2 regions of the Cytobacillus mangrovibacter genome follow, and region 2 is predicted to be linked to the other one. Evidence: riboswitches for the same ligand, from Rfam matches in the RefSeq annotation. Region 2 holds a riboswitch; the other holds the start of a gene.
What was found. A riboswitch is a leader RNA that binds a small molecule or an ion and turns the genes downstream of it on or off. The one in region 2 is predicted to bind cobalamin.

Region 1 (5,847 bases), on a different contig from region 2:
ATAAACAGTAATCCCTGCTTCCTTTAAGCTTTTCTGTGCAATTGCTGTCGAGATCAAAATCCCCTCTGCCAAAATCCCAGCCACTGGATGAATCAGGTAAAATAGAACAACAATTAGTACAGAAATTCCTCCGACTACAGCTAATACGGCTAGAAGCATACCTATTCCCTTAATTTTCTTAGAACTTCCTTTATTCCAGCTTTTTTCAAGCTTGTAAATCAATGAACCCATCCATCGAACAGGATGCGGCCAATTCTCAGGGTCTCCAATCATTTGATCTAGTACATAGGCAAGTGTGATGGCAATAAGATGATGAATGATCATTTCTTTATCCTTTTTCTAGACTTTTGGATCGATTCCCTCGTACATTCATAAACCCCTTTGCCGATTACTTTTCCGAGTGGAGTAATCGTTCCGGCATAATCAAGCTTTTGTCCTTTTTGAGTAGCTGCTATTAGAATGCTATCAGTGGAAGTACCTGTTGCAATCGTTCCCGTGACCGCATCCTTAACTTCAAGGTCGTACATAGCCTTTGTCTTAGCTTCAGTAGCAGTCATAATACTCTGAATGAAGGACTCTTCATTTAATTCTCCACTAATAAACACCCATGTGTTAATTGTCCCAGGCGTCATCTGAAAGGAATGCTCCTCACTTCTAGAAGCATCAATCGCATTTCCTACACCAGCTGTTACAACAATAAAGACAGAGAAATCCTCCTCTTTATAAAGTTGAAAGCTTACATCCTCAAGCACAACCGCTGTCATCATTCCGACCGTTTCACCTGGTTCAAAGCCGTGATCTTTTAAATAGTCCACCATTTCCTTGCGATGGTCGCTGCAATCATAATCCTTATTTACATGCCGATTGACAAAAATCTGATGCCAGCCTGTTCCAGGACCAACAACGCCTGAGGACATTGTACGAAGTGGAATCGGGCATTGGAGGGCAATATACTCATCAGTAAATGTTAAAAGGGATTCATCAATCATAGGACTCCCTGTTTCTTCATCAAATGCCTCTGGGAGGAGAACCATCTGTGGCGCCGGCACTTTTGGATGTGGCTGCTTTTGTATTTTCGTATGATAGACCTTCTTAATTCTTTCCTCGCGCAGGACTTCATTCGGAATATGATTGATGTTGATCTTGCCATTTTCCAAAAGAAGCAGCCGATCACAATACAGCCCTGCTAAATTCAAATCATGAAAAATGGAGATAACGGTCAGCCCTCTTCCCCTTGTCCAGCTTTTCAATAAATCGAGCAGCTCTTTCTGAAAAGATAGATCCAGATGGTTTGTCGGCTCATCAAGCAGCAAGATTTCCGGTTCCTGTGCAAGTGCCTGTGCAAGAAAAACCCGCTGCCTTTCTCCACCAGACAATTCATGAATATAATGATTTTTAAAGTGAGCGACCCCTGTTTGTTCCATTGCCTGCATGACTATGCTGTCATCTTCATCAGACCATGTTTGAAACCAGCCTTTCTGATGGGCATACCGACCAAGCGAAACGGTCTCCTTAACTGTATAAGAAAATGATTGTGAAGAGTGCTGAGATAGAACTGCGATGATTGTCGCCAATTCCTTCGGTGTATACATCTTCAGGGATTTTCCTTTTAAGAAAACATCTCCACTTGAAAAAGGAAGAATCCCACTAAGCATTTTTAATAAGGTTGTTTTCCCACTGCCATTCGGCCCTAAGATTCCGAACAATTCACCCTTTTCTAATTCAAAGGAGACATTCTTTACAATGGCATCCCCGGAATATCCGCCTGTTAATCCCTGTACACTTAGCATCATCTATCCTCTTCTTTCCTTTCTTCTATTCATTAAAATAATCCCGAATACCGGTGCACCAATTAAGGCTGTGATCACACCAATCGGCAATTCTGAAGGAGAAATAAGCGTACGGGCTACTAGGTCAGCCAAAATGAGAAAGCCTCCTCCTGTTAGTATGGAAAGCGGCAATAAATGCTTATGATCCGGTCCCCATAGAAGTCTTGTTAAATGTGGGATAACGAGCCCGACAAAGCCAATTGTTCCTGATACAGCAACCGCCGCCCCCGTCAAAATTGAACCAGCAATTAGAATGATCTTCTTTCTCTTTTGGACATTCACACCGATATGCTGTGCTCTTTCTTCACCAAAAGACATCGCATTTAATTCTCTCGTGTTTATAAGAAGAAGAAAGGAGCCAATGATAAAGAATGGAAGAATAATTTTAATATATGCCCAGCCCCTCATTGAAACACTGCCGAGAAGCCAGCCAATAATTAGTCTTAGCTCCTCTCCTGTAAGCGCAATCATCATCGATATAATTGATCCTAAAAAGGAACTAAAGATGATCCCTGTTAGTATGATCGTTTCCACTTTCATCGATCGATCGATTTGACGGGCAAATAGCATAACGACAAAGATCGTAATAAAAGCAAATAAGATACTAAGCAATGGTAAGGTTAACAGCCCAACAAAAGGAATCGAAATACCAAAAAACATCGTTAATACCGCACCAACTGATGCACCAGAAGAGACACCTAGTGTATAGGGATCTGCGAGCGGATTCCTTAATAAACCTTGAAAGGCGGCTCCTGCAATTGCGAGAGACGCCCCAACTAACCCTGCTAAAATAACCCTTGGCAGCCGAATATTTAAGACAATATTCGTATACATGGGATCAATCTGTTCATTTGGTGACAGGCGGAAAATTTCTGCGCCAATTATTTTCAGAATATCTATAACAGAAACGGAAACCGTTCCAATTGATATCCCGAGCAGCATCGCAACCAATAGAAAGATAGCTGCAATTAAATAGGCGATCCCTTTATTATTTAAATATTTCAGGGTAAATAGCTTTTGCAAGTTCCTCTACTCCTTCAACAAGCCTTGGGCCTGTACGGGTAACCATATCAGAGTCTACATCGACCACTTGCTTATTTTTCACAGCAGTGATGTCTTGCCATCCATCTCTGCCCAGAACATTTCCAATAGGATCTTCTGTATAAAACCCATGAGTCGTAATAATAACATCTGGATTCCGCTCAATAACTGCTTCTGAGTCCAGTTGCACCCATCCTTCTTCAGTCACAATGTTATCAGCATGAATGATGTGGAGCATTTCGTTCATAAAAGTGTCAGATCCAACTGAAAAGATTTCTGGTGCTGGTGATACTTCAACAAAAACCTTTTTACGTTCTTCTGTTGTAATATCTGCTGCTTTGGCTATAATTGCTTCAAGCTTTTCTTTCATGTTCGCTGCTAGCTTCTCAGCCTCCTCTTTCTTTCCTGTTGCCGTACCAATCGTAATAATTGTTTCAAATACTTGATCAAAGTTTTCCGCATCATTTACGATGAACACAGCAATTCCTGCATCTCTTAACTGCTGCAGCCCTACTTCCACAGCATCAGCAGTTGATTCATGTGCAAGAACAAGATTCGGGCTTAATGAAATCACTTTCTCAACATTAAATTCCTGTCCGCCGACTTTTTCCTTGTCAGCTGCTTCTGCAGGATAATTATCAAAATCATTTACACCGACAATTTGCTCACCTAATCCCAATTCGAATGCAATCTCCGTGTTACTTGGAATAAGAGAAACAATTTTCTCCGGTTTTGCATCGATGATAACCTCATTATCGAGAGCGTCCTTTATTGTAACGGGAAAGGCAGACTCTTCCTTGACTTGTTGCGTTTCTTTATCTTTGGTATTCGCATTTTCATTTGGCTCTTCCGTATTTCCACCACAGCCTGCCAATACACCGACAGCTAGAAGCATTGCGAATAATAATGAATATAATTTTTTCATCTTATCTTTCCTCCCTAAATTAAAAAAACATCCCCACAGTTGAAATGGAGATGTTTGAATAGTCATACGCTCGAAAAAAAAATATGAATCCAGTCAAACACCTCCTATCCTCGTAGGTTTATGGTGCGTAAAGATTGGCAGGTTTCCTGGCTTATGGTCATTGCCTTCCTGCGCCTTCCCATACATGCTTGTACAGTGGCAAATGCAGTTAGCTCCCATTTACAGTGGCGGGACCGCGTTGGAATTACACCAACTTCCCTTTTTAAGTCTTCAAAAAAATACTTTTTGTCAGACACCTAATCTTTATATGTATGAAATTTTCCGCTAATTCCGATTATACACGATTATGTTCAAAATGGAGTATTCATATTTAATATTTTCCGGATTGACGTATAAATGTAGATTTTGTCCAATACTACCTGAGGACGTATGTAATCCTTAGTGAATTTAGTTGATCATTCAGCTGATAGCAAGGGGATTAAATAAAAAAAGAGCCGATAATTTATCATTTACCGGCCGTAAACTTTCCATTCTCGTGACTTTTTATCAATAACAAGCTTCGCATCACATGGTTCTTTGATAATATTCAAGTATTCCTCATACATATCATCCATATTCGAAAAGTCCCCAATCGTCCAAATTGGGATTTCAATATTTGTACGGCTTTGTTCAATATCTTTAATTGAGAGAATAACGCCTTCCCTCAGCAATGGTTTTAACTGACGAAGAATATCACTTGAAATGGATGGATATGTCCTCTTCTTCTTCATCCCAAGCAATGACTTTTCAACTTTTGTCTGACTCAATTTCCCTGGAATGACCTCTCCCATCATCCGGTAAAAATCACTGAAATCACGATAGTATGTCTTATTAAACCAACCATCATCATGTGCCAAATAGACATACCTGTTGCTTAGATGATTATAAAAAGGCAGCTTTAGGTGCTCTTTCAAATGGCCTAAGTAAAGCAGCTCCGCGATTGCCTGGCTTGGCAATTCATTTAAAGCCTCTTCCTCTTCAAAATCAATCCAGCAGAAATCACCATATCCATACACATCATCATCCATAAGCTTCTTCAGCTTGTCATTTGATACAAACTCATGCAATGTATGCCTATTAAAATCACCATCCTCAAAATGATGCTTCAACAATAGAAGATGATTTAATGATTGGAATAAGGCTTGAGCAAACTCTTCAAATTCAATTCCGTATGTGATCGTATAGTGCTCACGTTCATTTATATAAATATAAATAATATCACGAATAACTTGGTTCCTTTTTTTCAATGGTGAAACCTCCGAACATTAGATAACTGGTTTGGTTCTTTTATTTCAATCATATCAAAGTATTGCTAGCTTTTCCTGTTTATTTCATTTACATTAACCATAACACATTTCGTTCAGCCACAAAATTTTTTATCATTATCGTGGCATTATAATATAGATATAGAGTCCGATGGAAGGAGTGTGAGAAGTTTGATTCAAAGCATGACCGAAAATCAGATTACTCTTCACATCATAAAAACATTAAAAGAAAATAAAAAAACTGACTTTGAACTAATTCTTGATGAATTGCAGCCCTACGATATCGCTCATATTTACGAAAACCTGCCAGAAAAGCATAAAACCCGCTTTCTGCTCTTTATGAATACTGATCGGCTCGCAGACTTGCTGGAAGAGCTGAACAAAGAAATACAGCTTGATGTGTTAAATAAACTTGGGATTGAAAAAACAGGTAAAGTCCTTGATTTAATGGACAATGATGATTTAGCTGTTCTCTTAGATGATCTATCACCTGAGAAAATTACTTCCCTCCTCTCCGGAATGAAGAAAAGCGAATCTGCTATTGTACAAGATATCATGAATTATCCGCCTGAAACGGCAGGAAGAATCATGACAAACCGTTTCGTATGGATAAGGGATTACTTTACAGTGAGCGACGCCGTTGGAAAGTTGAAGTCTTTTGCCGAATTTGCAGAAACAATCAATTATTTGTATGTCATTGACCAGGATCGAAAGCTTGTAGGGGTTGTTTCTTATCGGGACCTCTTGA
Region 2 (5,847 bases):
AATGCGGCAATCATAATCACGACTGAATTCGAAAAACCAGCCAATGCCTCAGCCGGCTCTAATATACCTGTAATAACGAATGCAAGTAAGGCAAGAAGACTGACCAAATCTGCACGGATTCGATTACTCATAAAAAGAAAGATAGTAAGACCTAGAATGACAAATGTTAATATAAGCTGCATTTTGTAAGTAAACCCTTTCTGTGAAAATCATCTAATAAATAGGCTATTGTCTTTCCATTCTCTTCCCTATCTATCCATTCCATTATAAGTATTGTTCTAAGGAAAATCATTCTGCTTTTAGCAAAGTTCATAATTTGTTTACAAACGTCTACCGATGCAATTTGGAAAAAGAAAGCCATCATATACAAGTTGATGTCTGTATATGATGGCTTCAATTGATTCATTATTCTTCTATGATACAAATTCAAAAGCAGTAAATCAGTCTTAACCCATACCAAGATGGTTATTTTCTTCAGATGAAACCTCCATTGTACGAATTTCATAGTCTTCTAATCCTGATATTATAAATGGATCGGACTCAGCTATTGCTATTGCTTTTGCTTCATCCATTGATTTTGCCCGAATAATAATCATTCCGCCTTTATAATCAAGAAATGGCCCACATAGAACTAACTGATTCTTGTCCTCAAGCTTCCTTAAGAATGAAATATGTTCGCGGATGACTGACTCTGTTAATTGTTTACCCTTTTTAATAGATAATAAAATGATATAAAGAATATCATCATTCCGGCTATGTCCAGTCATCAGAACCACCCCTACCCTCATTTTCAATTTATAAATTATCTAGACTACATACTATTATTAAACTGTTTTCTTTATATTCTCAGCGCTTTCAAGCGTTTGTTCAATATAATCAGCAATTAAGCGACTATCTGCTGTTAACGTATCAATCGAAGCACTTACTTGCTCCAGGCTTGCAGTTGCTTCTTCAATAATTGCTGCAAATTCATTTGTAGACGATTCTACACTTTCACTATTTTCCCCAACTTCTTTAGAAAGAACTTCAAACTCTTGAAACTTTAAGTTTACCTTTTTTAGCATGGCATTTAATTCTGCGAACTTCACACCCACTTCATTTGAGGAGTCGACGCTCTGGTTTAAATTGATGCTGCTAGTATGCATATTTTCTTGTGCCAGTTCATTTGTTTTGTTAACCTCATTAAGGTTCTCGGTAATCTTGAATGTGATTCCTTTTGTCGTATCAGCTAAATTACGAATTTCCTCGGCCACAACAGAGAATCCCTTCCCTGCTTCTCCAGCCCGAGCTGCCTCAATAGAAGCATTTAGTGCAAGAAGATTTGTTTGCTCAGTAATTTGCTTTATTTGATTAGCGAATTGATTTGTTTCTTCAATTTTCTTCGTTAACAATAAAAAGTTCTCATTAAGGTTTCCAATAATAATCTGTAAATTGTCCATCTCTTTTTTAAGATCCATTGCCTTAATTTGACCTTCTTCAGCTAGAATACTTGATTGTATTGAATCCTCAATTAACTCCCTTGTTGAATGAAACATTTTATTTATTACAGCTAAATTATTATGCGCATTATGAGCAATACTTGAAATTTGTTCACTTTGCATTTGACTGCCTGCGGAAACTTCATTAATTGCAATTCTCATCTCATCTTGTGAATTAACACTGAATTGAATTTTTTCATTTACTTTGCTTATACTTTCGACAATATTCAATAATTCCCTTTCGAGATGATCTTTTTGTTCTTCCTTCGCTCTTGAATTAGATTCCGCCTGATTAATGAATTCTTGAAGTTTTTTGTATTGTTTATCATTTAAATGAATTAATACGGATAACAGCACAACTGAAAAAATATAAATCATCAAAAATGAAGAGAATTCTGCTTTCATGTAAGCATAGGGTTCTGTCGGAAAAAAGCTATTATAAAAAAGGATAATTAAACCAAAAACAACACCGATTCCAAAGATTCTTTTATTAAACTGAACCGCAGCAAAAATGGTAAAGAAATATACACTTATAACACCAGACAAATTACCACCCATTAAAAAGGTTGGTATTAAGGTACATACATTCATCCCTATAACCATGATGTATGCAAATAAAAACTCTTTCCCTGTTTTATTCACAAAAAAATAAGCAAGAGGGTAGATCAGTATTTGCATTATATATATGGTACTTTGTAATGAGTTTTGAGCTAAAGATAACATGCCAACCAGCCCAAGGATCGTTGAAATCAAATACGTAACGAGCATCAATTTATTCTTGCTTTTCAAATCCATTAATTTTAACTGTTGTATTGCATTCATGTTGTTTCCCCCATTTTTAGATCGTATACTTTATTATCGGTATTCCTGTGACTTTTTACATATGAACCATAGAAAAATAGATAACTAAGTTATTTTCATTTAATTATTTTACGGAAATTAAGAAACACTAACGATATGCTGTTCCATAGGAGGATGATTATTGATGGATAAGGAAATGAATTATGGAAGTGATTATAAATTTATTCCTGCCACTTCAATCGGCAGTGGCATTGGGTTTCAGCTATTGCCTGACGTATACGCTCATACAATCCAGATTGTTAACATTATCTTCGTCGGTGATCCAAAAACAAACGATTATATTCTAGTAGACGCCGGAATGCCTCATTCAGCAAATGAGATCATCTCAGTTGCCGAAGAACGTTATGGCCCAACTAGTCACCCAAAAGCAATTATCCTAACACATGGGCATTTCGATCATGTTGGAGCAATCATTGAATTAATCGAGCATTGGGACGTTCCCGTTTTTGCACATGAATTAGAAATTCCATTCTTAACTGGCCAATTTAGATATCCTGAACCAGACCCATCAGTTGAAGGTGGACTGGTCGCGAAGATGTCCCCCTTATTCCCTAATGAACCGATTAACTTAGGGAATCATATCGAAAAACTTCCAAGTGATGGAAGCATCCCATTTATGCCGGATTTTAAGTGGATACATACTCCTGGACATTCACCAGGACATGTTTCGCTTTTTAGGGAAAAAGATCGCACACTTATTGTTGGTGATGCCTTTGTAACAGTTAAGCAAGATTCACTATACAAAGTTTTTACCCAGGAACAGGAGATAAACGGACCGCCAAGATATCTGACAACCGATTGGAAATCAGCCAAAAATTCAGTAAGTAAATTAGCAGCTTTAAACCCGAATCTAGCAATTACTGGACATGGATTACCTATGTCAGGTGAAGAATTGTCAACGAATTTAAGAAAATTAGTTCAAGACTTTGATCAAATAGCAGTTCCAGACTATGGAAAATACGTGAGTAAAGACTTACACTAAAGTTTCCTCTTTACGGAAATTAAAAAGTTGTAAAAAATTCTAATCTAGCTTATAATCAATGAAAGTTACATATATAGTATTATCATTTCATTAATACTACAATATACAGTGATAAACCTATAAATATGGTGTCTATTAAGACTTAATAGGGAATCTGGTGTGACTCCAGAACTGTTCCCGCAACTGTAAGTGCCGTCGAAATAAGTGAACCACTGTCCACTCGGATGGGAAGGACTTAAAGTAGGTTAAGGCACAAGTCAGGAGACCTGCCATATTTAGAACGTGTTATCTTCTTCGGGAGCTGGGAAGGTAGAATGAGGGTATTTTTTATAGACCTTTTTTAAGTCTGTGACAATATCAGCGTTTGTTAAACCCATCCTCTTTCTTGAGCGATGGGTTTTTATTTTTCTTCAGAAATAAATAAAGCATTAAGCAAATTTATTTAAAAGTGCTCTTCTTTAGAAGATTGTAGTTCTTGAAAAGTTTCCTAGCGACAAAATCAACCTTTACCAACGTTGAACAATGTTATGAAAAAAGCCTAAAAAAGCATTTATAAAGGAGCGGTTTTTATGAAAACAACGATCCATTCAGAACTGGATAATGTATTACATACGATTAACAGAGCGTCAGACACATTCAATATTGATATTCGTGAACTTGAGCAAAAAATGTCAGAGCAAAACTTAACAGAAGAAGCAGCAAATGAACAAGCACTCCTCTATTCATTGAACAAAATATCAATGGATCAGCCACAATGGACCTTTCTTGCTGCTCATTTATATTTAAATGAGCTTTATTCTAAGGCCGCAACAAATAGAGGATATAACAAAGGATTGAAATATGGTGATTTCTTTGAGCTTATAAATGACCTAACCAAACTAGGAATCTATTCAAGAGATTTACTAGATTTATATACAAAGGACGAAATAATTGAATTAGGAAAAGAAATCGATCCTGAGAAAGATTATCTATTTAATTATGTTGGCTTATTCCTTCTTACTGACCGTTATCTTGCGAAAGATTATGAGAAAAACTTGTATGAATTGCCACAGGAACGATTCATGATTATTGCAATGACTTTGATGAAAAATGAAGATAAATCTAAGCGACTTTCACTTATTAAAGAAGCTTATTGGGCATTAAGTAACTTATACATGACAGTTGCTACCCCCACTCTTTCTAATGCTGGAAAAAGTTATGGACAGCTTTCCTCTTGTTTTATCGATACAGTAGACGATTCATTAGACAGTATTTATTTAAATAATTGGGACATAGCCCGATTAAGCAAAGATGGCGGTGGTATTGGGATCTATTACGGAAAGGTCCGTGCCCTAGGATCAGATATTAAGAAATTCAAAGGAAACTCTTCAGGTGTTGTCCCATGGATCAGACTAATTAATGACACAGCAGTCAGTGTTGACCAATTAGGGCAGAGACAAGGAGCTATCGCCATCTATCTAGATGTATTTCATAAAGATATCATGAATGGTTTTCTTGATTTAAAAACAAACAATGGTGATGAGCGCCGTAAAGCACATGATATTTTCACAGGAGTCTCCATTCCTGACTTATTCATGAAGAAACTAAGAGAGGTTGATCAGTCAGGCAGAGGCATTGGTGAATGGCATACCTTCTGTCCTCATCAGGTTAAGCAAATCATGAGCTGGAAAGATGATAATGGCGTCCCATTAGGTCTTGAGGATTTTTATGATGAGTCAGATAACAGCTACTTCACCCAAAAATATGAGGATGCTGTCAATCACCCTCTTCTACCGAGGAAGACATACCGTGCAATGGATATTATGGCGCGCATCATGGTTGCGCAGCTTGAATCTGGTACACCTTATATGTTCTATCGTGATGAAGCAAACCGACAAAATCCGAACAAACATGTTAGAGGCGAAGGTTACACCTCGATTTATTGCAGTAATTTATGTACAGAAATCATGCAAAATATGTCTGCAACAGTTATTCAGAAAGAGTATCTTGATGAAGACGGAAATATTGTCATTATTCGAAAGCCTGGTGACTTTGTCGTATGTAATCTTTCTTCTATTCACCTTCCAAATGCAGTTAGAGCAAATATATTAGAGCGACTGATCCGTATACAGATGCGAATGCTCGATAACACGATCGATTGTAATAATATTTCTGTTGGACAAGCAAAATGGACAAATGAAAAGTATCGTGCAGTTGGACTAGGTACCTTTGGCTGGCATCATCTACTTGCAATCAAGGAAATTCACTGGGAATCTGACCAGGCAGTTGACTTTGCAAATGAATTATATGAGGACATTGCTTACTATACGATTCTAGCTTCAATGGAATTAGCACAAGAAAAAGGAGCCTATCGACTATTTCCACATTCTGAATGGCAGACGGGAGCCTATTTTAAACGGAAGAATTATACTTCAGGTCGTTGGAGAAAGCTGCAAGAAAAAATACAGGCATGTGGTGTTCGAAATGGCTGGATGCTCGCTGTTGCACCAAATTCCTCGACAGCAAAAATTGGTGGTTCAACTGACG

Region 1: linked by a shared signal. The riboswitch ahead of ACFYKT_RS21645 (ABC transporter substrate-binding protein) and the one ahead of ACFYKT_RS05890 (ribonucleoside-diphosphate reductase subunit alpha) in region 2 are both predicted to bind cobalamin.

What each region holds. Positions count from the first base shown of each region.
Region 1 covers NZ_JBIACJ010000022.1:35,926-41,772, forward strand. Annotated here, with positions in the region: gene cbiB (adenosylcobinamide-phosphate synthase CbiB) at 1-324, opposite strand, end outside; gene ACFYKT_RS21635 (adenosylcobinamide amidohydrolase) at 321-1,790, opposite strand; gene ACFYKT_RS21640 (FecCD family ABC transporter permease) at 1,794-2,771, opposite strand; gene ACFYKT_RS21645 (ABC transporter substrate-binding protein) at 2,818-3,795, opposite strand; cobalamin riboswitch at 3,915-4,111, opposite strand; gene ACFYKT_RS21650 (hypothetical protein) at 4,305-5,081, opposite strand; gene mgtE (magnesium transporter) at 5,271-5,847, shown strand, end outside.
Region 2 covers NZ_JBIACJ010000002.1:492,409-498,255, reverse strand. Annotated here, with positions in the region: gene ACFYKT_RS05910 (SLC13 family permease) at 1-182, opposite strand, end outside; gene ACFYKT_RS05905 (YciI family protein) at 447-767, opposite strand; gene ACFYKT_RS05900 (methyl-accepting chemotaxis protein) at 825-2,300, opposite strand; gene ACFYKT_RS05895 (MBL fold metallo-hydrolase) at 2,464-3,321, shown strand; cobalamin riboswitch at 3,431-3,609, shown strand; gene ACFYKT_RS05890 (ribonucleoside-diphosphate reductase subunit alpha) at 3,891-5,847, shown strand, end outside.